DNA from 4 places in the Fundidesulfovibrio butyratiphilus genome. Region 2 is predicted to be linked to each of the others. Evidence: riboswitches for the same ligand, from Rfam matches in the RefSeq annotation. Region 2 holds a riboswitch; each other region holds the start of a gene.
What was found. Region 2 has a riboswitch for cobalamin ahead of ACYQ01_RS07590 (radical SAM protein). Riboswitches for the same ligand answer to the same signal wherever they lie in the genome.

Region 1 (7,269 bases), on a different contig from region 2:
GGCTTTCGGGTCCATGCCCCTGGCCAACAGGCTTCCCGGATCGGCCATGAGCCGCCGGTAACGCCAGGCGTAGGTCTCGTAGCCCAGCCCGAAGGTCGGGGATTCGGCCCCGATGAGCAGGCCGGACTTGAACACCTGGGGCCTGGGACTTTCGGTGAAACGCTCCACGCGCTGGGCGATCATGGTGGCCAAGGGAAAGTTGAGCAGCGACACCTTGGAGACGGCCAAAACCCCGTACAAGCCCAGCGTCAGGACCAGCACCGCGCCGGCTCCCCAGGCCGCTCCCCTGACCAGGCGCCCCCGGCCCACCGCGAAAAGGTCGAAGCGGGCCGCCCAGAACACGGCCGAGGCCACGCCCAGACAGGCGAACACCACCCAGGCCGCCCTGGCCATGGAAAGCACCATGGCCACGAGGCAGGCGGCCCCGGCCAGACAGAGGCCCATCTTGGCGAGCATCCGCCCCCGCCCCAGCCCGTAGAGAAAGGGAAAGGCCATGCACACGTACTCGGCGAACCACCCCGGATTGAGAAACAGCGAGGACAGCCTGTCGTTCAAGGCGAAGGCCTTGCCCCGGGCCAGGAAGTACTCGGCCAGCCCGAAGGCCACGGCCGCCGCCAGTCCGGCCGCCACGCCGTCGAACAGGGGCTTGAAGGTTCGATCGGACTCCTGCTTGGAGAGTTCCCAGGCCAGCAGGGCGAAGAGCGGGAGCCTGACCAGGGACGACAGGGCGTAGTACGGGCTGTCGGCCACGGAAAAAGCGAACATGCGGGCGAAACCGACCGGACCGACCACCCGAAGATCCCGGACGAATTCGCTCCAGGGCAAAAACGCGACGCCGGCGGCCAAAACGGCCACAAAACCCGCGAACAGCAGCCGGGCCGGACCGTTCCCGGCCTGGCGGGCCTGCCTGGCGTTCACCGCCAGGCAGGCCAGAACCAGCCAGGCGACCAGAAAGCTCGCCGCCTGGGACGGCATGGAATAGGACTGGTAGCCAAAAAAAGGGAGCGCGGCCCCGAAACAGGCCAGCATATGGGCTCTGGCCCGTGCGACCGCGACAAACAGCGCGGCCAGAAGCGGCGCGCACGCGGCGAGTATCCATCCCCGCGGGGAGGCGTCCACCAGGGCCACGCCGCTCGGCAGGGCGGCGGTCAAGGCGAAGGCGCCCGCCGCCGCCGACCAGGCGACGCGGGATGCCGCAAGGGGGCGGGAACGTTCCACGGGCCTCACTGGCCGCCCGACCCGCTCTGGAACCAGGGCAGCTCCAACAGGGCCCGGCGGTGGGACGCAAGGTCATAGGACGCGGCCGTGGCCTGCCCGGCGGCAAGGGTGTCGTGGAGAAGCACGCCGGCGTTGTGCCACAGGGCAAGGGCGTTTTCCAGGGCGAAAACGCAGCCCATGACATCGGCGTCGGCCACGTAAAAGCCGTTGCCGGCCCACTCCACGGGACGCAGGGCACACGCGGGACGATAGTCTTCGGGACGCACTTGGCGCATGTAATCGAATCCGCCCAATCCCGCGAAGCCCACGGGCACGGCCCCGCTGGCCATGGCTTCGAGGGGCGGCAGGGGACAGCCTTCGGGGTAGCCCGTGGCCAGAAACACGTGGCTTTCACGCAGAACCGCGGCCACGCCCGCACGGTCCAGCCCGGCGATTTCCGCCCACCGAACCGCGAAACGCCCCCGGGCTTCGAACACGGCCCGAATCTGCTCGGCCAGGGCCCGGTTCTTGCGCGGCATGTAGGCCACGGTCAGGGCGTCCGGCTTGGACCGGGGCGGGGTGAAGACCTCCAGGTCGATGCCCGGACGAAGCACCGGCGGCCGGCGGCCCAGGCTGTGCTCCACGAACCAGGCCACCGGATCGGAAACGGCCAGAAACTCCACGGGCAAATCCCGCCAGCGCGCTCCCGGGGGCAGCCCGGAAAACAGGTAGGCCCAATTCTGCACGTACACCAGGCACTCGGCCCCCGCCCGCAATCCCGGGACCAGGGCGTTCGTCCACCCTTCCGGAACAATCCACAGGTCTTGGGCGGTAAGGTCCAGACGGACGAAATCCACTGTGGGGGCCAATTCTCCCTGGGGAGTCCACACCGCGGGTTCGCGCAAGACGGCGAAGGCCGGCAGGCCGGCCCGGTGCAGCAGGCGGGCCATGTCCCAAAGAACGGCCACGCCGCCCGTGGGCTTGCGCACCGGAGGAATAAAGAGAAATGTCCTGCGTGTCGTCGCGGGCATCTTGTCACGCCGCTCGCCTGAGGCTAGGTAGGGGTTGAACCGAAAACATCCCCCCCTTTCGGAGGCTTCCATGCACGAAAACGAACTTCCCGACCAGGGGCTTGCGCACCTTAGCCCCGAACAGACCCGGGTGCCAAGTCTGGGCGAGCCGAAAATCCCCAACCCCCGCCGGGGGTCGATGTTCGTGACCGAAGAGCAGCGGGTGCTCATCAATATCGTGAGCGGCTCTCTCAACGGCCACGCGGCCCAGGCCCAGGTGAGCCTGGAACAAGCCGGACCACGCGAGCGCATCTATTTCGATCCGCCCAAGACCAAGTGCGCCGTGGTCACCTGCGGGGGACTCTGCCCGGGCATAAACGACGTGATTCGCTCCATCGTCATGGAGGCCCATCACGGCTACGGCGTTTCCAAGATCCTGGGCATCCGCTACGGCCTGGCCGGTTTCCTGCCCAAAACCAACCCCAACGTGGTGGAGCTGACCCCGGAATTCGTCTCCCCCATCCATGAGTTCGGCGGCTCGGTCATCGGCTCCTCCCGGGGTCCCCAGCCCGTTGAGGACGTGGTGGATTCCCTCGAACGGCTCAACGTCGGCATGCTCTTCGTGGTGGGCGGCGTGGGCAGCATGCGCGCCGCGCAGGCCATCTTCGCGCTCATCAGCGAACGGGACCTGAAGATCTCCGTGGTCTGCATTCCCAAGACCATCGACAACGACATCCATTTCGTGTCGCGCACCTTCGGCTTCGGCACCGCCGTGGAAAAGGCCATCGAGGCCATCCGCTGCGCCCACGTGGAATCCCTGGGCGCGCCCTACGGCATCGGTCTGGTCAAGGTCATGGGCCGCGAGTCGGGTTTCATCGCGGCCGAGGCGACCCTGGGCATCAAGGAGGTCAACTTCGTCCTGGTGCCGGAGCAGCATTTCGACCTGCAGGGTCCAGGAGGATTTCTCGCCGCCCTGCACGAACGTCTCCACCGCCGGGGCCACGCCGTGGTCGTGGTGGCCGAAGGAGCCGGCCAGGAATACCTGCCCGAATCCCTGCGCACCGACGCCTCGGGAAACCGCTGGCTGGGCGACATTTGCGGGCTGCTCACGACCGAAATCAAGAGCTACTTCAAGGACAAGCTTCCCATCACCCTGAAGTTCATCGATCCCAGCTACATCATCCGCTCGGTGCCGGCCAGCGCGGCCGACCGGGTGAACTGCAACCGGTTGGGCTCCATGGCCGTGCACGCGGGCATGGCCGGCAAGTCCGGCATGATGGTGAGCCTGGTGCATGAAATGCCCGTCCACGTGCCGTTGCCCCTGGTGACCCACTCGCGCAAGCGCATGGCCGTGGACACCTCCTTCTGGCAGCAGGTGCAGGACGCCACGGGACAAGGCCCCCTGGTCAACCCGGCCCCGAAGAGCTGAGGAACCGTTGAAGCGTGCCTCCCGCCGGCGCCTTGACAGGACCAACGCCCGGGACTAGCGTGCCGACCATCGCGACCGTTGCGGGCTGAAGCCCGCCTTGCGGAACACGGTGTGAAACCGTGGCGGTCCCGCCGCTGTGACCGGAGACGATACCCGACACGCCACTGCCCCAGGGCGGGAAGGCCGGGTGGAGGACGACCCGGGAGCCAGAAGACGGACGGACGCGACCACTGACGGATAGAACCTATGGCAACGGCTATCCCTTGGCCCCTTTCGGGGCCAAGGGATTTTTTGTTTTTGCGGCCTTGGGTTCGAACGAAACCCAACCTCCAACCCTGCAAGGAGCCCGCATGCCCAACGACTTTATTTCCCGCCTGGCGCGCATCCGCCCGGTGGACGCCTCCCTGATCCCGGCCGGCCAGGCCCATCTCGACGACCTCACCAAGCCCAAGGGCAGCCTGGGCCGCCTGGAAGAGCTGGCCCTGCGCCTCTATTTGATCGCCAACGGCGGCAAGCCGGCGCCCGATCCGGCTATTTTTTTCGTCTGCGCCGGGGATCACGGCGTGGCTGACGAGGGCGTGAGCGTCTTTCCCCAGGCGGTCACCCGGCAGATGGTGATGAACTTCCTCAACGGCGGCGCGGGAATCAACGTGCTGGCGCGCCAGGCCGGCGCCGACCTCAAGGTGGTGGACGCCGGATGCGCGGGGGGCGACTTTCCCGAGCACCCCATGCTGGTGCGGGCCAAAGTGGGCCCGGGCACGGCGAACATGGCCAAGGGACCGGCCATGACCCGCGAACAGTGTCTGGAAGCCCTGAACGCGGGGTTCGACCTGGCCGATCGGGCCAAGGCCGAGGGTTTCGCCACCGTGGGCACGGGCGACATGGGCATCGCCAACACCACGCCCTCCACGGCTCTGTACTGCGCCTACCTGGGGTTGGACCCGGCCGAGGCCACCGGCCCCGGCACCGGACTGGACGCCTCGGGGGTGGACCGCAAGGTCCGAGTCATCCGTCAATCCCTCGAAGTCAACGCCGCAGCCGTGGCCTCCGGCGACGCCCTGGAAATCCTGTCCGCCCTGGGCGGCTACGAAATCGCCTGTCTGGCCGGGCTGATTCTGGGCGGAGCGGCCAACCGCCAGGCGGTCCTGGTGGACGGCTTCATCTCCGGCGCGGCCCTGGTGGCGGCCTGGAAATTCAATCCGGCGGTCATGGACTACGTGTTCTTCAGCCACGCCTCGGCGGAACCCGGGCACAAGGCCGCCATGGACCGAGTGTCCGCTTCCCCCCTGCTCCACCTGGGCCTGCGCCTGGGGGAAGGCACGGGCGGAGCGCTGGCGCTTCTGCTGCTCCGGGCCGGAGCGGCCGTGTTCAACGAAATGGCCACGTTTTCCAGCGCCGGCGTAAGCCAGGGGTAGTCCGCAAGGCCGCCAAGCGCGCAACTCCCGGCCGAACCTGACGCAATTTGTCCGACACTATGCGGATATCGTTCGTCAAAATCGACGCGTGACAAGAAGTGGCAAAGATCCTATAAGGGGTGAGGCGGATTATCCGTCGAAACCGTCTCACCCCCAGCCGGAGCTTTCCACACGTGAACGACGGTCTGGTCCATTTCGCAACCTACGACGGCTTGGTTCATTCTCCCGACGCCGTTCTGGCTCATCCCTCCGGGGAGTTTCAAGCCAGTCCGCCGGGACAGGTGACCGTACCCACACCGCCGTCCGACGAGGTTGTCCATGTCATCAACGAAGGCGTGATCGGGCACGTCATCAACGAGTTGGTCTGATTTGACCACGCCATCCCCGCATACTTCCTCGGGCAGACGCGGCGCCCGCTCCTTTCAGGACACCGCCATCAGCATTCAGTCCACCCTGCGAATGGCCTTCATGATCGTCACCGTGCTCATGGCGGTGGCCATGTGCCTGAGTTCGCTCATCATGGCCCATCAGAGCGCGATCAAACAGGCCAAGTCCCACCTGGGGTCCGTGGCGGCCATCAAGGGCAGCGCCCTGCTGGCCTGGAACGGGCAATTGCAGGCCGACATGGGCGCGGTGCTGCCCTCCGTGACCACCCTCCCCCTGGCCACGGCACTCCTCGCCCCCGGCCCCAACGCCGCCCCGAACGAACAACGCCAGGAGGCCTTCGCCTCCCTGCTGGCCCATGCGGCCAAGGGCTCGGCCTATTTCACGGAATTTCTCCTGGTCGGTCCCAAGGGGCTGGTCGAGGCCTCCTCCCGGCCCGGAGACAAGGACCGAACCGCCCCGATACCCGCCAGCCTGCTCACCGGACAGAGCTCCCTGTCCACCGTGATCCTGCCTCCTTCCCCGGGAGTCGATACGCCCGAAGCCCTGGTCGTGCGCCCCATTCTCGACGCCTCCGGTCGTCAGATCGGCCTGTTGGCCGGAAAAGCCCCGGCCGCAAGAATCCAGGAACTCCTCGGCCAGGACGAATCCGGCGCTTCGGTGCGCACCTTTTTGACCAACACCGCCTTCCTGTTGCTGGTTCCCACCTCGCTGGGGCCCGGCCTCTCCGCCGGCAGCGAACTCAAATCCGAAGGCGCGCGTCTGGCCAACTCCACCCAGTTGCAGGGCGACGGCGTGTACACCGACGCGTCCGGCCTGGAAGTCGTGGGAGTCTGGCGGCTGCTGGCCCCGATGGGCGTGGCTCTTTTTGTGGAGCAACCCCTGACCCTGGCCCTGAGCCCCATGCGCGACACCATCTGGACGGCCCTGACCGCAGCCGTGGCCATGGTTCTGGCCGCCTTCATGGCCGCCGGCCCACTGGCCGCGTTTCTTTCCACCCCGCTCAAGGGTCTGGCCGAAGCGGCCAGGCGCATCGCCCGCGGCGAACTGGAGTCCAGGGCCCAGGTGCAGGGACAGGCCGAAGTGCGCCTGTTGGCCGAATCCTTCAACTACATGGCCGCGCGTCTGGCCTGGCGCATCGAGGCGGAAAACCTGCTCGGAGCCATGGCCAAAAGCCTCTTGCCCGCCACGCGTCAGCAGTTTCTCCAAACGTCCGAAGCCCTGCTTGCGGACCTGTGCCGTTTTTTGCGCGCCCAGCGCATGGTCCTGGCCGTCTACGACCACAAGGGCCGGCTCAAACCGTTCAACCGCTGGCCCACGCCCAACGGCGACCAGGAGGGGCAACGTCGCGTGACCCTGCTCCTGGAACGGGCCACCGCGCTCATGGAAATCCGCTCCGCCGTGGTCCTGCCGGGCGCGCCGAGCGACGACCCGGAAATCGCCACCCGGGGGCTGTATTTTGCGGCCTTCGCCCCGGTCGTCAAACGGGGAGCGCCTTGGGGCGCGCTCTGCACCGAACGCATCAGCCAGACCGCCTTCGACCAGGACGAAATGTCCCTGCTCGAACGGGCCGGCGAGATCCTGGGCATGGCCGTGGAGCGGGTCAAGGCCGAGGCCGCGCAGGAGGCCACGGAGTCGAAGTATCGCCAGCTTTTCGAAAACGCCGCCGAAGCCATTTTTCAAACCACGACCAAAGGGGCCGTGCTCAACGCCAATCCGGCGGCGGCCAGGCTTCTGGGGTATGACTCCCCGGCGGAAATGATCCGCCTGGTCGACGACATGGCCATCCAGCACTACGCCTACCCGGAAATGCGCCGCGAAGTGCTGCGCGTGC
Region 2 (7,269 bases):
CCCGTCGATGGTCACCTCGACGATGATGATGCAGGTGTCCACGGTGCGCACGTTCTCGCTCATGCCGAACTTGAGCCGGACATCCACCACGGGAACGGCGCGGCCGCGCAGGTTGATGACTCCCCGAATATGTTCCTGGGTCCTGGGGACCTTGGTGATCGGGGTGTATTCGAGCACCTCGCGCACCGAGGCGATGTCCAGGGCGAAGATTTCTTCGCCCAGAGTGAACGTGAGGTATTGGTTGGCGCTGTCGCTCATGACCCTGTCCCGCTAGAATTTCTCGAAATCGTCGTCATCGGCCGAGCCGAGGTCCAGATTGATCTTGGCCCCGCCGGACTTCTTGGGCGCGGCGGACTTGGCCTTGACGGGCTTGTAGTCCGAGTGGGACGCCATCAGGGCCTTGGGCTGACGCCTGCGGCCGGTGGTGTTGAGCTTGAAAAAGCCGATGGTCGCCAGGAGCTGCTCGGCCTGGCTGGAAAGCTCTTCGGACGTGGAGGCCATTTCCTCGGAGGCGGAAGCGTTCTGCTGCACCACCTGGTCGAGTTGCTGCACGGCCTTGTTGATCTGGTCGGACCCGGCGTTCTGTTCCCGGGAGGCGGCGGCGATTTCCTGCACGAGTTCAGCCGTGCGTTTGATGTCCGGCACGATGGCGGCCAGCATGACGCCGGCCTGCTCGGCCACGGCCACGGACTGGGAGGACAGGCCCGAAATCTCGGCGGCGGCCAGACCGGAGCGTTCCGCCAGTTTGCGCACTTCGGCGGCCACCACGGCGAACCCCTTGCCGTGCTCGCCGGCGCGCGCGGCCTCGATGGCCGCGTTCAGGGCCAGCAGGTTGGTCTGGCGGGCGATCTCTTCGATGATGGAAATCTTTTCCGCGATCTGCTTCATGGCATCCACGGTCTGGGCGACGGCCTGACCGCCCTGCTCCGCGTCACGGGCGGCCTTGAGGGCCATGGCTTCGGTCTGCACGGCGTTGTCGGCGTTCTGCTGGATGTTGGAGGCCATTTCTTCCATCGAGGAGGAAACTTCCTCGACGCTGGCCGCCTGCTCGGAAGCTCCCTGGGACAGGGACTCGGCCGTGGCCGACAACTCGGTGGAACCCGAGGCCACGTTGTCCGCGCCTTCGGAGATTTCCTCCATCACCTCGGAGAGGCGTTTGGTCATCTGGCGCAAGGCCTCGGCCAGCATGCCGATCTCGTCCTTCTGATTGACGTCGAGCCGCTGGGTGAGGTCGCCTTCGCTCATGCGCTGGGCAAAGGCCACGCCCAGGGCCACCGGACCGGTGATGCCCCTGGTGATGACCACGGCCACCACCACGCCCAGGATCAAGGCCAAAACCAAGCCGATGCTCACGCTGGTGACGGCCGAGGAAAGCTTTTCCACGGCCAGAGCCGTGCCTTCCGTGGTCTGCTTCAGACCGGCAAGGGCCGTTTCCTTGGCGGCGGCCGTGACGGCGAGGGCCACGCCCAAGCGCTTTTCGCTCACATCCTGAAGGGCCTGCAAATTCTTGACGTAGATGTTTATTCCCTCGCGGTAGCTGGCCAGGGAGCTGGTGATCACCGCCAATTGCTTGATGTTCTTCTCCTGCCTCACCACCGGGCGCAGCTTGGCCAGCAGGGCGGAGATCTCGTCGAATTGCTTGAGGTTGTCCTGGATGAACTTCGGATCCTTGTTGGCCATGCCGTAGAGAAAGGCCACGCGGATGTTGCCGGTCTTGACCAGCACCTCTTCCATCCAGGAGAGTTTCTGCACCCGCTCCCGCATGACGCCCGATTCGAACTTGGATGTGATGTCCTGGTTGGCGGCGTCGACCTGATCGCCGTAGAAATCGGCGGCCATCTTCACGTAGGTTTCACCGGTCCGACGCATGGTGACCAGATTTTCCGCCAGGGCCTTGTTGATGACGTTGGTCTGGTCCAGCAGCTTTCGGAATTCGCCCACCAATTGGGTGGCCTTCTCGGTGTTCCGCTTGAGATCTTCAAGGCGAGGATATTTCTGGGCCAGGGCGCGGGCGTCGGCCAGAGCCTGTTCCACAGCGGCGAGCCTTTTCTGGCTGGCTTCCCAGGATTTTTCATCACCCGTGAAGCCGTAGATGCGGGTTTCAAGCATCATGGCCCGGGCGGTGCGTTCGACCGCGGAGGCCACGTCCACCTGGGGGGCGATTTCCTGGCTGAGCTGGCTGGCCATGTTGCCGACGCCGTTCATGTTCAGGATGGCCAACCCCCCGACACAAACCAGGATGAAGATGAGGATCCCGAAGCCAAGTCCGATTTTCAGGCCGAGTTTCATATTCTTCATAAGTCACCTTTCCGTGCAGGGGGAGGAGGAGCCGTCCCTATGGACGCTGTTTCGCCAAATGTGAACACTCTAGCCGAGAAGTGCCGTCCAAGTCGAGCGCTAAGCGCTCCTTGACGAAAAAAACACGCATTCTTCTCAGCCAAGGTCCGCAAAGATCGTTTCCCACCAGGGAGTGAAGGCCTGTCCGCCCAGCAGACACGGCCCGATCACCACGTCGGGGTCGTAGGTCCACAGCACGCGTCCGGGTACGCGGTCCAGCCCCAGGGCGGCCTCGGGAGTGGCCAGGACATGGGGGGTTTTCATGCGCGTGGCCTCTTGGGCTATCTGGGCCCTGTCCTGCGGCGTAAAATGGTGGGCGTCGTCCACGATAATCTGAAAGCGGGGCCCCTGGCCCAAAAAGGCGCGCGCGGCCTTGGCGGCCATGTCGTGATGGGAGTCGCCGGCCACCAGCATGTAGGGCTCGCCGTCCAGGGTTTCGGTGGTCTCCCCGGTGGTGGGGCGACGCAGACGCCACAGGCGCGGGTGCAGCGGAAAGACGGGTTTCCCGAACTTGGCCAGCCTGCGCTCCACCAGGTTGCGGCGCAGGGTCAGGTCTTCGGGGCTTATGCACACCACAAAGGCCGCCGCTCGATTCAGGGCCTGGGCCGATTCCCTCCACCACCCGGCCGGCAGCGGCCGGTTCCAGCCCTTGTCCAGATCCTGGGGGGTCAAGACCACCACGTCCGCGCCGCGCCTGGCGGAAAGATCGCTGAAGTGTCCGCACAAAAGATAGAAGTCGGGATTGGCGGCCTTTTTCGCGGCTCGTCCCGCCCGCGCCGGCCTGCGGTCGCAATAGACCAGGGCTTCCGGCCGGTAGCGCGCCAGCAGGGCGGCTTGCGCTCCGCAGTGAAAGGGGTCGGTGCCGGCATCCACGCGCATGGGGGGATCGCTCGGCCCGCCCCATCCGGGATGAACCAGGGCCGCCGCGCGAAGCCCCCGCGCCCGGGCCCAGCCGAGCATCCAGGCCGAGACGAGCGTTTCTCCCCACGCCCCCACGGCCAGGGTGCCCACCCCGACGCACGGGGCCTTGGGATTCCAGGACGGAAGCAGGCGCTTGCGGTACAGCCAAGCCGAGGCCCGACGCCCCAAAGCGTACAGGCCGGCGGGAAGGGAAAGCAGGGGACGCAGACGACGCTGCCAGTCAAGAAGCTCGTTCATGGGAAGAAAGGCCGGGAACCCGCAGGTCCCCGGCCCGATTCGGTGCTAGTCGCGGCTGGAGCCGAAGAGGCGAAGCATCATGAGGAAGAGGTTGATGAAGTCGAGATACAGGGTGAGCGCGCCCATGATGGAGCCCCGGCGCAGGGCCGCGGCGTCGTCCATGGGGGCGTAGTCGCCCATGTCCTTGAGCTTCTGGGTGTCGTAGGCGGTGAGTCCCGTGAAGATCAACACGCCCACGCAGCTGATGATGAGATCCATCATCGTGTTCTTGAGAAAGACGTTGACCAGCATGGCCAGCAACAGGCCGATGAGGCCCATGAAAAGAAAGCTGCCCAGGGAGGTCAGGTCGCGCTTGGTGACCATGCCGTAGACGCTCATGGCCACGAACATGCCCGCGCTCACGGCAAAGGCCGAGGCGATGGAAGAGCCCGTGTACACGAGAAAGATCGGAGCCAGGGTGACGCCGTTGAGTCCGCTGTAGACCAGGAACAGGCCGGTGGCCGCTCCGGGAGACATGCGCGAAACGCGGGCCGAGAGGTAGAACACCATGCCCAGTTCCGCGATGAGCAGCACCCAGATGAGCGGGGAGCCGAAAATGGCCTGCATCAGGGCCGGACTGGAAACCACGGCCAGGGACATGACGGCCGTGAGGGCCAGGCCGCCGGCCATCCAGCTGCAGACGCCGCGCATGAAGGCGCTCAGAACCTCGGCGCGCGCGGCTGACTGTTGGGCGTTATAGCTGTACATGTATCGTCCTCCTTGGGGGGGTGCTCGTAATAATCACGCGATGAGATAACGCGCCAGGCCGGAACTGGCAAGAGGGGGATCGAGCCCGAACGTTAGCGGCGAAAACGAAGTTGCTAACGCGACCCGCGCCGGACCTGGCCGAACGCCGCACCGGCCAGGGGCTGAAACCGGGCGCGCGCGTCCGGGCTTGACGCGGTTTCGGCCGGGAGCTATTGGCCAAGGGTCTGCCTTATGACCTTTCGAGAAACGGAAGACGGTGCAAATCCGTCGCAGACGCGCTGCTGTAAGCGGGGAGAATCGGCCGCATCCACTGGGTAAGCCCCGGGAAGGATGCCGGCCATGAGACCCTGGTCCCGCGAAGGGACCGACCCGCAAGCCAGAAGACGCCTCGAAACGGTCGGCGTCCGAGCCTCGCGACATGGGCCGGAGTGACCAGGACGGGCGTCGCTTGCCGGCCACGCCGCGTCGTATCACCCCGTGCCCGTTTTCCCTCCAGGGAGAACGGGCGGATTCGTTTTCGCCCTCCCGCATCCGGTTCGTTTCGGTTCGCCGACCACAACCCGCGCCCAGCGCGGCGGAAACGGTTCGGACGCGCCCAAGTTTCGCGCCCGCCTGGCCGTCCAGGTCCGACCGGCTCCGTCCGCGCCCGCGCCGACGAGGGACCATGATACCGCTCGCCCGGATGCGCATCATCCAGATCGACATCACCAACGCCTGCCGCAACCGGTGCTCCAACTGCACCCGGTTCACCGGCCATCACCGCAAACCGTTCTTCATGGACTGGGATACGTTCCGCAGGGCCGTGGATTCCCTGGCGGACTTCCCGGGCATGGTGGGCATGATCGGCGGCGAGCCCCTGCTCCATCCCCGATTCGCCCGCATGGCAAAATACCTGGCCGAACGCGTGCCCGACAAGACCCGACGCGGGCTGTGGTCCACCGTGCCGGCGGATCTGGGCCGGCGCTACGGCCCCCTGGTGCGCGAAATCTTCGGCCATCTCTTCTGCAACGACCACAGCGCCGACCGCATCCTGCACCAACCCCTGCTCGTGGCCGCGCGCGAGATGGTGCCCGACGAAAACGAAATGTGGCGGCTGATCGACGCCTGCTGGGTGCAGACCACCTGGTCGGCCTCCATCACGCCCAAGGGGGCGTTTTTCTGCGAGGTGGCCGCCAGCCTGGACATGCTTTTCCACGGCCCCGGGGGCTGGCCTATCGAGCCCGGCTGGTGGCGACGCGTGCCCGAGGACTACCGGGAGCAAAAACTGCGCTCCTGCCCCCGTTGCGGCTGCGCCATTCCGCTCCAGCGCCGCCCGAGCGTCGAAGAGATCGACGACGTGAGCCCCGGCAACCTGGAAGCGCTCCTGGCCATCCGCTCGCCCAAGGCCCTGGCCGGTCGGGTGCGGATCTACGACGCGGGTCGGGCCAAGGACTGGAACCCGGACCCCAATTGGTACATGTCCGACATGCGGGACGAAAAGGCCTATCGCGAGCGCATAGAAGCCCGCTTCGCCGCGGCCCCCGACAGCGACGCGCGCCCCTGCGACGCGCCGTCCCCGCACCCCCTGGACAAAGGACCGCACGTCTCATGACGATCCATCATCTGCTGAGCCGGCCCGGCGCGATCGGCCAGGCCATGCGCCAGGCCCAGGCCCTTTCGTCCGGACGCGCCGCCGGCCCGGACCAGGTTCACGCCCGCAAGCCGCGCGTCAGCTTCATCGTGACCAGCTACAACTACGCCCGGTACATCGTGGAGTGTCTGCGTTCGGTCCTGGCCCAGACCTACGACAACTGGGAGTGCGTGGTGGTGGACGACGCCTCGTGCGATCAGAGCGTGGCCCTGGTGCGCGAGTTCCTGGAACAAAACCGGTCCGGGGAGCGTTTTCGGCTCCTCGAACGTGCGGCCAACGGTGGCCAAATGGAAGCCTTTCGCGACGGCCTGGCCCTGTCCACGGGCAGTTTCGTGGTCATGCTGGACGCCGACGACACGCTGTTGCCCGACTTCGCCCTGGCCCACCTGCGCGCCCACCTGACCCTGGGGCCCACCGTGGCCTTCACCAGTTCGAACCAGTACCAGATGAGCTCCACCGGCGAGATCATCGGCGGCCAGCACATGGATCACCAGTCCAAGGGGCGGTTCCGCCACGTGCGCGCGACGAGCTTTCAGCGGGGATTCTGGGTCTGGGCCACGGCCAGCAGCATGATGTTTCGCCGCTCCACCCTGGAGCTGGTCATGCCTCCGCCCAGCTCCACGTTCTCCATCTGCGCGGACTACTACATCGCGCACTTCTGCAACCTGATCGGCGACTCCCTGCTCATCCCCACGATCCACGGCTGCTACCGCCGCCACGGGAAGAACAATTTCGGCTCCAACCCGTTGCTGGGCAATTTGAACAGCGTGGGCGACATGCGCAACCATCCGCCGCACGAGAGCTTCCGCAGGGCCATGGTGGCTCATGTTCTGGGGAACATCGACCGATTCCGGCCCATTTTCATGGAAAAAGGACTGGTGAACCTGCTGCTGCGCATGGTCAAGCCCGGCGAGCTCCCGGGCCTGGTCAAGCACCATCCCGAGGCGTTTCCCAGGCCCCTGCCCTACTACCTGCTCCAGGCTTGGAAGTGCTGGTGGAAAAAGAAAACGACGCCCGCCAGCGAAAAATTCGCCGTGGTGGACAAGCCGACCTGAGCCTTCGCCCGGCGGCCGGAAGGCTTCCAGGCCCGCCGGGAAGGCGAAAGACCGCCCGGTCCTTCACGGGCCCGGCGCGCTACACGTTGAAAAGAAAATGCACCACGTCGCCGTCCTTGACCACGTACTCCTTGCCCTCCTGGCGCAGGACTCCGGCGGAGCGGCAGGCGGCCTCGGTCTTGTGGGTCACGTAGTCGCCGTAAGAAATGACTTCGGCCCGGATGAATCCCCGCTCGAAGTCCGTGTGAATGACCGCCGCCGCCCTGGGGGCCTTGTCGCCGTCGTGGATGGTCCAGGCGCGCACCTCCTTGGGGCCGGCGGTGAAGTAACTGACCAGCCCCA
Region 3 (7,269 bases), on a different contig from region 2:
CGCAAGGGGGAACGGTTTGAGGGCGCAGCGTACGATTATAAACGGGCTTTCCAATACTTACCTTCGTCGGCAGAGAAAGGCTGGGTAGCTGAGGAAATCGGCAAGCTTGGCCCAAAACGGGCGAAGTGCCTTGATCCAACGGCCGGTGGTGGGAGCATACCATTCGAGGGGCTGCGTGTAGAGCTGGATACCTTCGCTAACGACATAAATCCGGTTGCGGCCTTCATTTTGCGATGCACGGTGGAATTCCCCTCCACTTTCGGTCTGGCCGTCCTCGATAAATTTCAAAGAATTTCAAATTATTACTTAAAATTGCGTGAAGAACGCTTGCTGCCATTTTTCCCGCCGGAACCCTTCGAGAACGCCATTCCGACCAATTTCATCTGGGCCCGCACCATCACCTGCCCTTACTGTGGTGGCCTTGTCCCTCTTTCCCCCAACTGGCGTCTGACCCCGGAGGGAATCGGAGTGCGGATTCTTCCCCAGGTCGGCGGCGGCCCCTCCTCTCCTGGCCGTATCTGCCAATTTGAGATTGCTCATAAGACGACGGAACACTCCGAGGGCACGGTCACTCGGGGTGACGCCAAGTGCCCGTATCCGGATTGCGGGTTGGTCATTCCCGGCGAGGAGATCAAAGCTCAGGCCCAGGCGGGCAAGATGGGCGAACAGCCCTTCGCCGTGGTCTACAAGAAAAAAATCGTGACCCTGACCAAGGCCGGCAAGCCCCGCGAGAAATGGGAACGCGGCTACCGTGCCCCTCGGCCGGAGGACGACGTGTCGGCCGTCTGGGTCATGGCGACCCGGGGCGCTGCGGTTGCGCTCCGGCTGCCCAACCGGACTTTTCTCTCTTGCAAAGCCACGCCGTCCCGCCTCAACCGACAGATCTTTCCCCTCTTGCCGCCGTGTGCATCAGGGGCATGACAGGCTGTCCCGGATCGCGATTTGATTCCGGCTCCCCTTTCCAGTAGATATGTCCGCGCGACGCGGCCAGGGGCTTCGTCAAGCACAGGAGAGACTCCATGAACAGGGTGGTAACGCCGGCCCGAGGCAGGGCAAGATATTCGAGGTCGCGACCCGGCACGAAGGACTATCGTCCATGACCCTGACCCGCAAATGCCTCTTTTTTTGCTGCCTGATACTGGGCAACCTGGCGCTTTTCGGGCTCATGGAATGGGGCGCCTCGGTCGTGGTCGGCCACTTCGGGCTCAAACAGAGCGAGACCCGTATCTTCAACGCAAAAAACGGCCGAGATGACCGCTTCATCGTCCAGTACGACGAGCGGCTCGGCTATCGCCTTGTCTCAAAAAACCGGGACATCTCCAAGTTCGAGGACTCCACCGGCCGGACGTTTTCCCGGCAAAAGCCCGACAATGTCTACCGCATCGTCTGTCTCGGCGGATCAACCACCTACGGCGTGGGCGCGGACAAGACGAACGCCTTTCCCTGGATCCTGGAGGACCTGCTGGCCCTGGTCTACACCCGATGCGGTTTGCGCTTCGAGGTGCTCAACGTCGGAGTCATGGGTTACCACAGCTGGCACTCGCGCATCCGCCTCAAGGAAGAACTCCTGGCTCTGCGTCCCGACTTGGTCCTGACCATGGACGCCGTCAACGACCTCGTGTGCAGCACGGTGGTGGAGGATTCCCTGGCCTTCATCCAAGAGAAACAACGGCTCCTGGGGCTCACCAACGCCCGCGGCGAACCGAGTCTCCTGGCGCGCGGCGACGCCTTTCTCGGCAAGCACCTCAATCTGTACGTCCTGCTCAAGTACCTTGGCGTCAAGCTCGCCCAGCCGAAAATTTCCCCGACGGACATGGCCGCCAAGATCAAGGCTTTCGGCTACCAGGACAACGTCACGACCATGGCCCGGGAATGTCGGGAGCACCAAACCGATTTCGGCATCATAAACTACCCCTGGTTGGCCACCCCTCATCCTGGTCCTGAAGCCGCCGAAGTGCTGCGGCAGGCCTCGACTCCCCTCTACCTCTTCGGCAAGCTCTGGTTCCCCAAGGCCAACGCCGCAGTGGCCGGGGAGACGGGCGCAACGCACATCAATCCCCAGCCGGTCTTCGATGCCTGGCTGGCCAAGACACCGGACCGGGCCGGCGAACTCTATTTCGACGACATCCATTTCACGAAACTCGGCAACCTGCTCCTTGCCCGCGAGGTATTCAAGGGGCTGGCGCAAGTTCCCTCCTTCCGTCGCTTCACGTCCGGCTGCCCGGTGTCCGATCCGGCGGTCGCCCTGGCCAATGCCGTCAAGCTCCAGGCCCCCCGCATCCACTTCACCAACGGCTGGCCGCGATCGGGAGAGACGCCGTGCCCCTTGAAGCTGGTCCGCACCGAGAACCTTGGCGTCAAGTCTCCGGACGATTCCGGTCGTCAGTTCCTGCGCCCGGCGCGCACCGATCAGCCGGGCCTGGCCTTCTTCACGGCAACCGCGGCCGTCTCCAGCGCCCCCATGCGCTACACGCTCCATACGGCCTTCTTCTTCCCCAGGGTGTCGGGCCCCTCGGACCGGGTGGAAGTGCTGGTGAACGGCAAGGACGTGTTTTCCCTGCGCGGCATGCAAAGCGGCCAGTGGACCGGCCTTTCCGACCGGTTCGGCCTGTATCTGCCGGCCCTGGCCCCGGGCGCGGAAGTGACCGTGCGCCTGTCAGGCAAGGCCCAAGTCTGGCTCGTCGGGGGAGACCTGATTTTCGGCCACGACGAGACCTTTCCCGGCCTCTGAGGGCACAACGCCATTCGCACGACACCTGCGGTTGCGCAACACTCCCCCCAAACGCACTTCCCTGCACGGGTCCGTTGACAGCCTTTTGCCAGAGGCCGTACAGAGAACTCGCAGTTGAGGAAATCCTTCGAGAAACGGAAGACGGTGCAAGTCCGTCGCAGACGCGCTGCTGTAACCGGTCGAACAGGCGGCGACCACTGGGGCAAGTCCCTGGGAAGGACGCCGCCGACATCACAGGCTCGTAGCCTGACGCCGGAAGCCAGAAGACGCCTCGAAGGTCGTCCGCACTGGGCCTCGCGACCTGGGCCTGGGCGATCCGTCGTGCGGCCCGTGCCGCGCGTGTGCGTGATCGTCGGCCCGCTTTCCCTAGGGAAAGCGGGTTTTTTCATGCCGGGACTCTTCCCGGGGCCGGGTCTTGTCCGTGGCCCGTGCGGGTATCCGTCACGGTCTCGCGACCAAAGACCAAGGAGACGATCATGTTGACGCACGTTCTGGGTTTTCCCCGCATGGGACGGCGACGTGAGCTCAAAACCGCCATGGAGGGCTTTTTCGCCGGCCGAGTCGGCCGCCAGGCCCTCGAAGACCAGGCCCGCGCCCTGCGCCTGGCCCACTGGGAAGAACAGCGCCGCGCCGGGCTCGATCTGGTGGCTGTGGGCGACTTTTCCCTCTACGACCACATGCTCGACACGGCCCTGCTGCTCGGGGCCGCGCCCGCGCGTTTCGGCCGCGCCGCTCCCGGCGACCTGGACGCTTATTACCGCATGGCCCGGGGCGCGGGTCCCGAATACGGCGACCAGCCGGCCATGGAGATGACCAAGTGGTTCGACACCAACTACCACTACATCGTGCCGGAGCTGGCCCCGGACCAGGCCTTCGCCCCTGACGCCTCGGCCCTGGCGACCCAGGCCCGCGAGGCCAGGGCGGCCGGACACCGGGTCAAGGTCGTACTGCCCGGACCGCTCACCTTTCTGGCCCTGGCCAAGGGCGACCGGCCGGGCGTCGATCCCCTGGACCTGCTCCATCGCGCGGCCGAGGCCTACGGCGACGTGCTGGAGGACCTGAGCCGGGTCTGCGAATGGATACAGCTCGACGAACCCGTGCTGGCCACCGATTTGCGCCAGGACCTGGCGGAACGCTTCCGCCGGACCTACGAGGAGCTTCTGCTCCGCACCAAACGTCCGAAGCTTTTGCTGGCCACCTATTTCGGGGCCGTGGACCACAACGCCGCCTTTTACGAAGACCTGCCCCTGAACGGTCTGCACCTCGATCTGGTCCGCGCTCCGGGCCAATTGGAGGCGCTGTTGCCGCATCTGCCCCCGGAGACCTCGCTGTCGCTTGGCGTGGTGGACGGACGCAACGTCTGGCGGGTGGAAGCCGACCAGGCCCTGGCCGTCATCGGCCGGGCCATGGATATCCTTGGGGACGCGCGTGTGCTGGTGGCTTCCTCCTGCTCGCTTCTGCATGTACCCTTCGATCTTGAGGGTGAGGACAACCTGGCCCCCGAGGTGCGGGACTGGATGGCATTCGCCGTGCAGAAATGCCGGGAAGTGCGCTGTCTGGCCAACCTGGCCCAGGGTGCGGGCGACAACGGCTGGCTCGAAGACAACCGCCGGGCCTGGCGGGCCAGGCGGGCAAGCCCGCTGGCCAATGACCCGGCCGTGCGGACCAGGGTCCGGACGCTCACGCCGGACATGGGCCGGCGCGCGACCCCCTACGCCAAGCGGGCCGCGATCCAACGCGAGCGCCTGCGGCTGCCCCTTCTGCCCACCACCACCATCGGGTCGTTTCCCCAGACGGCCGCGATACGTTCCATGCGCAGCAAGCAGCGCCAGGGGACTGTCTCGAACAGCCAGTACGATGCCTTTCTCGCCGAGGAGATTCGCGACGTGGTGGCCAAGCAGGAAACGCTCGGCCTCGACGTGCTGGTGCATGGCGAACCCGAACGCAACGACATGGTGGAATACTTCGGCGAGCGCCTCAAGGGGTTCTGTTTCACCAGACACGGCTGGGTGCAGAGCTACGGCGCGCGTTGCGTCAAGCCGCCCGTGCTCCACGGCGACGTGAGCCGTCCCGCGCCCATGACCGTAAAGTGGACCAGCTTCGCCCAGTCGCTCACCGACAAGCCGGTCAAGGGCATGCTCACCGGCCCCGTGACCATACTGCGCTGGAGCTTCGTGCGCGACGACCAGCCCCAGACCGAGACCTGCCGCCAGATCGCCCTGGCCATCCGCGACGAGGTGCTGGACCTGGAGGCCGCCGGCGCGACCGTGATACAGGTGGACGAACCGGCCCTGCGCGAGGGACTGCCCCTGCGCCGCAGGGACTGGGACCAGGCCCTTTCGGCCTACGTGGACTGCTTCCGCTTGGCCTCGAGCGGCGTGGGCGACGCCACCCAGTTGCACACCCACATGTGCTACAGCGAATTCAACGAGATCGTGGACGCCATCGCGGCCCTGGACGCCGACGTCATCAGCATCGAGGCCAGCCGCAGCCGCATGGAACTGTTGGAAGCCTTTCGCGTCTTTCGCTACCCCAACGAGATCGGCCCCGGCGTCTACGACATCCACAGTCCCCGCGTGCCCTCGGCCCGCGAGATGGCCGAGCTTCTGCGCCTGGCCTCAAAAGTGATCCCGGCCGAAAGGCTCTGGGTCAACCCCGACTGCGGCCTCAAGACCCGGGACTGGCCCGAGGCCCTGGCCGCCCTGGCCAACATGGTGGAAGCGGCCCGAACGGTGCGCGCCGAGCTGGAGGCGTGCGCGATCGCCGACGTTCTGGAAGCGTAACAGACCGCGCGGCGGTCCTGGCCAAGACAGGGAACCATGGGCGACTACTCTGCACGCAAAAGTGAAATGACGGCCTTTCTGGAAAGCCCCCCGCTCGACACGAACCTGCGCCAGTATCTTGGCGTGGTCGTGGAGCTTTACGCCCATGGCCGCGACGCCCAGGTCCTGGGCTTGTGCAGAGCCCTGGCCAGGGCCGCCCTTGCCTGGTCCGCAGCCGGATCCTTTCTCGGGGTCGTGGCCTGGCGGCTGGTCCTGCCGGGCCCCGGGGAAATCCCGGCCCGGCAGGCCCTTCTGGACACCATCGCCCTGGCCCGTGCGGCCAGCGGACAGGCTGAAGGCGTGGACCAGGTTCTGCTTTTCGTCGACCTGACGCCGGAGAAAAGCGGCTAGCCCGGGTCCTTTCGCGGTTGTGCCCGCAGACCAGGAGGAACCTCCCGGCAGGGATGGCGAAGGGCTGACGCGCGTCGGCGACCGGCCGCATCACGCCAGAAGACCCCGTTGGCTCGTTGACGCGGGCAGAGGGGGACAACGCCGCCCGCGCCGGGGATGTCAGCCCGAAAGTTCCGCATGGACTGCGGCCGGCCCCCCCCTGAGCGACCTCAAGCCCGGACGGCGGGGCGTCCGACGTAGCCCACGGCCTGCTCAGCATCCAGGACGTCAACGGTTTCGCCTACATCGATCCGTCCATCAACATCACCGCCGCCATCGTCAAGCAGGTCGATCAGGTGAAATGACCGAGAAGGCCGAAAAGGAAGCGCGCGGGTTTTCATAGGCCGGCCTCTAGAAACACCTTGCCGATACGAGCTGTTGTGTTGCCGAGACATGAAAAGCCGGAAAGAATCGTTCTTGCCATGCCTCCTGTCGCGTGGTGCCTCGTTCGAATGCGATGCGTTGGCGACAGGCCCCGAGCCAAGCGCCCGTGCGTCCCCGCATTCGTGACGACGAGCATGTGCGACCCGGACGTGACCGGCCCTGTCCAACTTTCCGCCCGATTGACAAAGAGCGGCTCCCCGAGAACAATGCGCGCAAGAGAAACGCACATCGGCTCCCCTTCGCCAGTGCCCGAGGAAACGCCGCTCCATGCCACGACCATTCTCCCCGACCGCGAATCCGAACCCCACCTGGGAAGCCCGTTACGCGCACATGTTTCCGCCCACCATTCGCAAGCGCGGGGAGGAATACTTTCGCCTGGGCCGGGTCTCGCTGGAAAAAGCCAACCCCAGGACCATCGCCGCCACCGTTGAAGGGTCGGAAGAGTACCTCGTCGACCTGGCGGACGACGGCAGATCCGGCCGGGGGGCCAGGGCGTCCTGCGAATGCTCGCACTTCATGAGCGGGCATCTCTGCAAGCACCTCTGGGCGGCCATTTTGGCCGCCGATGCGGAGTTGAAAGCGCGTTTCCCGGCCCAACACGCTCCGGGGAAAACCGGTTCGCCCTGGCGCGAGCTGCTTTTTCCCGCCGTGTCGAACCAGAACAAGGAGACCGCGTCCAAAACGTCCTCCGGCGCGTACGTCCTTCGCTATGAGCTTTCCATCTCCCGAGGCCGGGTCGCCTTGTCGGCCTTGCGGCAAGCTGTCCTGAAAAACGGCGGGCTCGGCAAACAGGTGGCACCGGCCTCCGCGCAGGTGCTTGACGACGAGAACCTGTCCGAGACGGACCGGTCCATCCTGGAGGCCATGGTTGTCCTGACCGCGCGAAGCTCTCCTCGTTACGGCAGGTGGAACGCCCCCGCCCAGCCGTCACCCCTTGAGGAC
Region 4 (7,269 bases), on a different contig from region 2:
CGTATTCCTCCACCAGGTCGAGGAAGTCCTCTTCGCCCTGGGAGAGATAGGCCAGCTTGGGCAGATTCAGGGTGACCACGCCGATGGAGCCGGTCAGGTCGCCCGCGCCGAACAGACCGCCCACCTTCTTGCGCAGCTCGCGCAGATCCATCTGCAACCGGCAGCACATGGAGCGCACGTCCTCGGGGTCCAGGTCGGAATTGATGAAGTTCTGGAAGTACGGCGCGCCGTACTTGGCGGTCAGTTCCAGCAGCTTCGAGCCGATGGGCCCCTCCCAGGGAAAGTCGGCCGTGACGTTGTAGGTGGGGATGGGAAAGGAAAAAATCTGGCCGTTGTAGTCGCCCCCGGCCATGACTTCCAGAAAGGCCTGGTTGAACATGTCCATCTCGGCCTGAAACTCGCCATAGGTGAAGTCTTGCAGCTTGCCGCCCAGGATCACCGCCTCGTTCGCCAGGTGCTTGGGGCAGGCCAGGTCGAAGCTCAGGTTGGTGAAGGGGGTCTGTCCGCCCCAGCGCGAGGTGGTGTTCACGTTGAACACGAACTTCTGCATGGCCTGCAACACCTGCTGGTAGTTCAACTGGTCGTGGCGGATGAAGGGCGCCAGGTAGGTGTCGACGTTGTTGAAGGCCTGGGCGCCGGCCCATTCGTTTTGCAGGGTGCCCAGGAAGTTGACCATCTGGCCCAGGGCCGAATCGAAGTGGCGGGCCGGGCCGGCGGCGCTGCGGCCTTCCAGGTTGAAGCCTTCGAGCAACAGGTCGCGCAGGCTCCAGCCGGCGCAATAGCCGGCCAGGCCGAAGGAGAGGTCGTGCAGATGGAAATAGCCGTGATCGTGGGCCTGGCGCACCTCTTCGGGATACTTCTCCAGGACGTAGCGGGCCTGCACCGTCCCCGAAAGATGGAGCATGAGCCCCTGGAACGAGTGCGTCATGTTGGCGTTTTCCGAAACGCGCCAATCCGCCTTGGACAAGTAATTGTCGATGGTGTCCTTGATGTCGAGGTACGCGGCCTTCTGCTCGCGCAGGGCGCGGCGCTTTTCGCGATAGATCACGTAGCGCTTGGCCACGTCGAACAGGCGCGACTCCATGAGCACGCGTTCGACCATGTCCTGCACCATTTCCTGACGGGGCACGTCGATGCCGGCGAGTTTTTCTTCCACCTTGCGCGACATGCGCTTGGCCAACAGGGGGTCCTGCACGCCACTGGCCCTGAGGGCCTTGAGAATGGCCAGGGCGATGCGGTCCACGGACCAGGTTTCCAGACGGCCGTCACGTTTCTTGATCTGAAGAGGCATAGGGGGTCTCCCCGCCCCGCTTGGGGGCAACGAAGGGTTGTTCGCGCAGAGTCATTCCGTCAGGGAGGACGGCCCGCACTCGGGCCACGTCCTCACCGGTCAGCATTGGATCGAGCGTTATGCGAAAGGCCACGCGACCGGGATGGGCCGCTGCCAGTTCAATGCAGCGCGTCAGGCTCGCCCGGGCCGTCTCGGCCGCGAGCGCGCCGCCCGTGAGGGCCGGATACATCTCCCACGGACCTTTGAGGTCCACGCTCAGGCACAGGCCGGGCCAGGTTTCCAGCAGGGCGTGAACCACGTCCGGGCGGGTGCCGTTGGTATCGACCTTGAGGGGCAGTCCCAGGGGAACCAGGGCCGCCACCAGGGACTCCAGGCCGGGATCGGCCGTGGGCTCCCCGCCACACACCACCACCCCGTCCAGCCAGGGTTTGCGCCGGGCCAAAAAGGCCAGCACCTCGCCCAGGGGTTTGGGTGCGTGCCGATGCGGGGTCCAGGCCAGGGAGCCGTTGTGGCAGCCCGGACAGCGCAGGTTGCAGCCGCCCACGTAGACCACGGCCGCCGTGCGCCCCGGCCAGTCGCAGAGCGAAAACGGGGTCATCCCCCGCACCAGGGCGGGAGTGTGCGCCGGTTCGTGGCGGACGGTTTCGGGGGACAAGGGGTGCGACACATTGCGCATGGAGTTGCGGTCCAATTTTCTTCATACCCCAGGGGGAGACGTTTGTTAAGAGAAATACATTCAACAATAACAACATGATGCGACGCCGCGGTTCGCAACTGCTTGACAATCTTGCGGTTTCCCTTTTTCGCCGGGTCGGCCTATGGAAAAAATCGATTGGCCACACGGTGCGGACGCGCGAAAAAAGCGCCCAACCGGTCGTTACCATTCCGATTTTTCAAAGGGGAGGTGTCGAATTGGGGGGGAAGCACAGGACGTTTCCCAGGCGTCCTGCCCAGCCGGTACTATCGACTTTTCCCGCTCCCATGGCAAGCCCCGCCAGGGGTCGCCCGGCCCGCCCGACAGGCCCGCCGGGCCGGCAAGCCCCGCCCGGCGCGGCATGCGGGGTCGCAGCCGCTCGGGGAAAAAACATCGCGCCTGGCCGGCTCGGGTCCGTTCGAAGGACATGGGCCGGCCACGACACAAAATATTTCATTATTTCAAGATGTTTTCTATCCGTTTTACACAACGGAACGTTCAGGACGGGACGGAAGGAAACAGACGGCGCGCCCCGGTCGACGACCGCGGCGCGCCGGCCCCCCGCTATTTGAGATGCCCGAAGGCGACCTTGGCGTGCGCCACCCACAGGGCGCGCAGGGCTTCCACCTCGCCCGTGCCGCGCAGCACCGGTTCGGTGGCGATGCCGGCCTTCTTCATGACCGAGGCGAAGGAGTCGTCTTCCTTGCCGGCCATGTCGTTGTGGGCGTGGTCGCCGGCCACGGCCATGAACGGCACGAGCAGGGCCTTCTTCACGCCCTTGGCGGAAAGGGCCTTCACGGCGTCATCCAGGGTGGGCCAGCCCTCCACGGTGGCCACAAAGGCCAGGGGGTCCTTTTCCCACAGGGCATACTGCATGCCCGGGTAGTAGATGTTGGCCGGATGCTTGGTTCCATGCCCCATGAACACCACGGCCTCGCCGGCCTTGCGTTTGGGCAGGCTTTCCAGCAGGGCCTGGGCGACTTTTTCCACGTCCTCGGTGGAGTACAGCAGCGGCGCGCCCATCTCGACCTGGCGAATGCCCTTGGGCAGGCCGGCAAAGGCCTGGGCGGTCTTCACCAGCCCTTCGTACTCCTCGCCGGGGATGGTCTGGAGCGACTGCACGGCCACCTGGGTGAAGCCGTCGTCAGCCAGCTTGGCCAGGGCCATCATCGGGGAATCGAGGGTCTTCTTCTGCTCCTTGGCCACCTTTTCCCGAATGATCTTCGACGTATAGGCCCAGCGGATCTCCACGCCGGGAAAGGCCTTGCGCATGTCGCGGTCAAGGGCGTCGAACGCGGCCCAGGCTTTGGGCACGCTGGTGCCGAAAGCCACCAGCAGCAGGGCTTTCTTGTCCTGTTTAACGGCCGGTCCGTGAGCCAGGACCGGCGGGCTGGACAAGACCAGGGCCAAAAACCCGAGAACCAAGACGCGCCACAGCGAGGGGTGGAGTTTCTTCATGGAAATGCTCCGTGCGGTTTGGGGCCTTTGGCAGGAGGACGCAAAAAAGCCGCTTCCCGCGTATGACGCATGGAAGCGGCCCGCATTCGCCCTTCGATCCCGCGCAAACGAAGACCCGTCGCCTCGCGGGGCAAATCGTCAGGCAGGTCTTCCGGCTCGTCCCGCCGGCTTCGGCCTTCCCGGGCGTTGGCCCAGTGACCTGTTCAAGGAAGCCGGCTTTTGATGGGACCCACGGCGGCGGCACCGCTCCCGATTTCCACGGGATTCCCTATTCTCCCCTGGCGGGGCACCTGACGGGCACGAAATACCCCGCCCACGGGGCGAAGTCAACGCGCGTTCCCCGCAGGCGTAGCCGAAAGATGACACGAAAACAAAAATGCCGCACCGCCGCAGTCGGGACGGTCCACCCGACCGACGGACGTTCCGACAGCCGCTAAGAGCCCGTTGAAACAGTCGATTCTTGCAGCCTGTTCAAAACAACTTGCGGGCAAGGCGCGAGAAAAAGTCAAGCCCGAGCGGAGTTGGCATCCGTTGAGGGGTTGCGTTTTTCGCAGCAACGCAGCCAGCAAGGATTTTCCAACATGCTGCTAACCGGTCGCGGTTTCGCCGCTCACTCCTCGATCTGCCGATTGATGAAGGCCAGGGTCTTTTCGGGCAGGGCCTTGGCCGCGTCGGACTCGCGCAGGGCGGTAAGGTCTTCGGTGATGGTGAGCATGAGATCGGTGAAGCGCGATTGCTGGCGCACGCGTTCGCGCATGTCCTGGCTGAACCAGGCCTGCTTGAGCAGCTCCGCCGCATGGTGGTGGATCATGAGCGCGATGGGCTTGGGCATGGACGTGTACGAGGCCAGCATGTCGGCCTTGAGGTCGTCGATGCTCTCCAGAAACTCGGCGAACTGGGCGGTCTGGCGCTGTTCGTCCAGGCGGATGCGCTTGCGCTCCTCCTCGAAGCGGATCTCCAGCCGTTCCAGGTCCTGTTGCAGTTCGAGCTTGGCCACGGCCCGGTCCTGACGCATCTTCTCCAGTTCGGGCAGGTGGGCTTGGCGCCACTCGACCGATTCAGTCTTGACGGTGTAGACAATCCTGGAAATGAACCGGGCAATGTTCTCCGGTATGGCCATACTGCAACTCCTTCTGGAGAAAAGCGTCCAACGTGCGGGACACGCTTTCGGGCTCGGCCCGGTCCAGGGCGTGCGAAAGCTGCAAGAGCCGTTCGAAGCGAAGCGTCTCCACGCTGCCTTCAATGAACGCCTCGGTCTGGAACACGGTGGCGAACTCGATGGCGTCCTGTCTGGCCCGAATCTTGTCGGTGATCAGGGCGGCCAGTTCCTCTATGTTTCGTCTCTGGCACTTTTCGGCCATGGTCTTGCGGGCGTGGGCGCCCCTGTCGCGCTCCCGGACGAGTCGGCGGGCGTTTTTGTCCGCCGACCGGCGCATTCGCGCCTCGGCGTTCAGGGAAAACAGGGCCAAAACCAGGGCCGTGGTCACCAGAACCAGGTAAAGCACCGCCACCGACGAGGCGAAAAAGGCGGAAACATATGTATACAGCATCATGAGCGTTCCGAATGCGGCGGACAGGTTTGGGCCGTCGGGAAAACCCGTGGCCCTCGCCGCGATGGGTTCGGCCGGGTGGTGCCGTCCGCCCCGCGCGCAAACTACCGATTTTCCCCCGCGCCGGCAACGCGCTTTTCACCCCGTCCGGGCGCTTGAGCGCAAAACTCCCGGACGGGAGGAAGAACGCCCCGCGACTCAACGCGCGGCAGCGGTCCTTTCCATGAGCCCGAGCGCGTTGCCACCGGCGAGCTTTTCGCGCGTTTGCGGGCTGAGCAGGCGCAAAAGCGTCCGATAGCGATCCATGGTGGCCTGATACTTGCCCCAATGGGCCACGACATCCGATCCGATCAGGAAACGGTCGGGATACTTTTCGAAAATGCGGACCCAGGTGCGCAACGAGGCCTTGTTTTTGGCGATGTAGTCGTCGAACACCACCCAGGAAATGTCGAACAGCAGGTTGGGATACTGGTCGAGCAGGCGCGTCGTCACCTCGGGCAGGGTCGGCACGTCCACCCGGCGCGAAATGCCCACGTGCGCCCAAATGAACGTCACATCGGGAAACCGCCGCAGGGCGTCTTCCATCTCCGCCAGGTAGATGGGATCGTTGCGCCCGGCGGAACTGATGTTGTGGTGGATGAGCACGGGCAACTTGTGCTTGCGCGCCACCTCGTACACCGCCAGCAGGGCCGGATGGTTGGCCCGGGGCGGTTCGCCGTAGGTATAGGCCGTCAGGTCGTCGTGACGGCTCATCACCTCGCCGATGCCCATCCACAGGCCGGGATAGGCCTGGATCAGGCTCTCGATCTGGGCGGCGGCGTTGCGGTCCAGGGGATTGATTCCGCACAGGAAGGGAAAGAACCGGTCGCGCACGCTTTGCGGCTGTCGCTCCAGCTCGCGGGCCAAAAACAAGTCCGTGGCCGAGTAGTAGTAGGCCCGGGAGTCCGTGGCCAGGTAGTAGGCGGGACGCACGGGGTCCGATTCGGACCACATTTTCAGGATGGGCATGCCGAACACGATGGCCTTGTCCACCTTGGCGGCGTCCATGGCTTGGATCAGTTTCGGAAATCCGTCCGTGGTGTGGGTGAAGTCGTAGAAATGCAAGTGACTGTCGCATTTCTCGGCTCCCTGGACCGCAACAACCGGAAAAGCGACAAACGAAAACAACACGATCCAAAAAACGGCAACACGGCTGAACAAAAGAGGCATGACGGCATCCTTGCGGTTTGGGGTGTGGCGGGGGCGATTTGTCCTCCCCTTACCCCAAAGCGCACGGTGCGGGCAACCTCGGGCCGTGATCCGCCCCTCCCACGGTGCGTGTTCCTTTTGAAAACGCCCCCCGCGGTTGCGAACAACGCTTCGGCCCTGGCGCCGCGTCGCGCCGCGACCGGGAAAGGGCTCCCCGGTCCGGTCCTGAAAACGCGTCAGGGACGCAGGCGCGCGGCAATGTCCTCCAGCTCGTCCAGGAAGTCCTTCACCGCGAGGCGCAAGTTGTCCAATGTTTCGCGGGAGCAGGCCAGGTTGCCGCTTTTGCCCTGGCGTTCCAGCTCGGCCGCCAGGGCATGGGCCTGCGGGAGGCCGAAGTTGCTGATCTCGCCCTTGAAGAGGTGTCCCACCCGCTGAATCTGGGTGGCGTCGCCCGCTTCGACCGCTTCCCGCAGGGCGGACAACCGTTCGTCCGCGTTCTTCTTGAAGAGCGCGATCATTTCCAGCAACAGGTCCGTGTCCCCGCAGAAGTTTTCCAGGAGCTTTTCCAGATTCACGCTCTTGGCATCCGCCCTGGCGACTTGGCCCTGACAGGCCGTCTCTTCGGCCGGCTGCTCCTTTTTAGGGTCGGACACGGGCCTCGCCCGCTTCCGGGGAGGCTGTTCCTCCCGGCCCTGGGCCTGCGGCGCGGCCACGTGTTCCAGCGTGTCGAAGAGCGTGGCCGCGTCCACCGGCTTGGTCAAGTAGCCGTCCATGCCGGCGGCCAGGCAGTTGTCCCGGTCCGAGGCCATGGCGTGCGCCGTGAGGGCGATGATGGGCGTGCGTTGGCCCGCGCCCCCCTCGGCCTCTATGGAGCGGATGCGCTTGGCCGCTTCCATGCCGTCCATGAGCGGCATCTGCACGTCCATGAGGATCACGTCGAAGCCCGCGTTGGCCGCCGCGTCCACGGCTTCTATGCCGTTGTTGACCAGGGTGACCGTGTGCCCCATGTCGCCCAGCATGTAGCGGATGACCTTCTGGTTGAAGGGCGAGTCCTCGGCCACCAGGACGTTCAGGGGCCTGGCCGTGGC

Region 1: linked by a shared signal. The riboswitch ahead of cobT (nicotinate-nucleotide--dimethylbenzimidazole phosphoribosyltransferase) and the one ahead of ACYQ01_RS07590 (radical SAM protein) in region 2 are both predicted to bind cobalamin.
Region 3: linked by a shared signal. The riboswitch ahead of metE (5-methyltetrahydropteroyltriglutamate--homocysteine S-methyltransferase) and the one ahead of ACYQ01_RS07590 (radical SAM protein) in region 2 are both predicted to bind cobalamin.
Region 4: linked by a shared signal. The riboswitch ahead of ACYQ01_RS12680 (sirohydrochlorin cobaltochelatase) and the one ahead of ACYQ01_RS07590 (radical SAM protein) in region 2 are both predicted to bind cobalamin.

The regions. Positions count from the first base shown of each region.
Region 1 covers NZ_BAAHXA010000003.1:505,008-512,276, forward strand. Annotated here, with positions in the region: gene ACYQ01_RS18385 (O-antigen ligase family protein) at 1-1,218, opposite strand, end outside; gene ACYQ01_RS18390 (glycosyltransferase) at 1,224-2,228, opposite strand; gene ACYQ01_RS18395 (ATP-dependent 6-phosphofructokinase) at 2,299-3,636, shown strand; cobalamin riboswitch at 3,696-3,872, shown strand; gene cobT (nicotinate-nucleotide--dimethylbenzimidazole phosphoribosyltransferase) at 3,987-5,051, shown strand; gene ACYQ01_RS18405 (hypothetical protein) at 5,225-5,419, shown strand; gene ACYQ01_RS18410 (PAS domain S-box protein) at 5,421-7,269, shown strand, end outside.
Region 2 covers NZ_BAAHXA010000001.1:1,601,999-1,609,267, forward strand. Annotated here, with positions in the region: gene ACYQ01_RS07570 (chemotaxis protein CheW) at 1-258, opposite strand, end outside; gene ACYQ01_RS07575 (methyl-accepting chemotaxis protein) at 271-2,298, opposite strand; gene ACYQ01_RS07580 (tetraacyldisaccharide 4'-kinase) at 2,434-3,495, opposite strand; gene ACYQ01_RS07585 (Bax inhibitor-1/YccA family protein) at 3,541-4,242, opposite strand; cobalamin riboswitch at 4,491-4,627, shown strand; gene ACYQ01_RS07590 (radical SAM protein) at 4,907-5,833, shown strand; gene ACYQ01_RS07595 (glycosyltransferase family 2 protein) at 5,830-6,927, shown strand; gene ychF (redox-regulated ATPase YchF) at 7,007-7,269, opposite strand, start outside.
Region 3 covers NZ_BAAHXA010000002.1:448,493-455,761, reverse strand. Annotated here, with positions in the region: gene ACYQ01_RS13025 (hypothetical protein) at 1-921, shown strand, start outside; gene ACYQ01_RS13020 (SGNH/GDSL hydrolase family protein) at 1,097-2,731, shown strand; cobalamin riboswitch at 2,832-3,019, shown strand; gene metE (5-methyltetrahydropteroyltriglutamate--homocysteine S-methyltransferase) at 3,208-5,514, shown strand; gene ACYQ01_RS13010 (hypothetical protein) at 5,551-5,904, shown strand; gene ACYQ01_RS13005 (DEAD/DEAH box helicase) at 6,595-7,269, shown strand, end outside.
Region 4 covers NZ_BAAHXA010000002.1:365,492-372,760, reverse strand. Annotated here, with positions in the region: gene ACYQ01_RS12690 (ribonucleoside triphosphate reductase) at 1-1,291, opposite strand, end outside; gene ACYQ01_RS12685 (radical SAM protein) at 1,266-1,967, opposite strand; gene ACYQ01_RS12680 (sirohydrochlorin cobaltochelatase) at 2,550-3,443, opposite strand; cobalamin riboswitch at 3,568-3,752, opposite strand; gene ACYQ01_RS12675 (hypothetical protein) at 4,054-4,563, opposite strand; gene ACYQ01_RS12670 (hypothetical protein) at 4,502-4,996, opposite strand; gene ACYQ01_RS12665 (amidohydrolase family protein) at 5,192-6,097, opposite strand; gene ACYQ01_RS12660 (hybrid sensor histidine kinase/response regulator) at 6,418-7,269, opposite strand, start outside.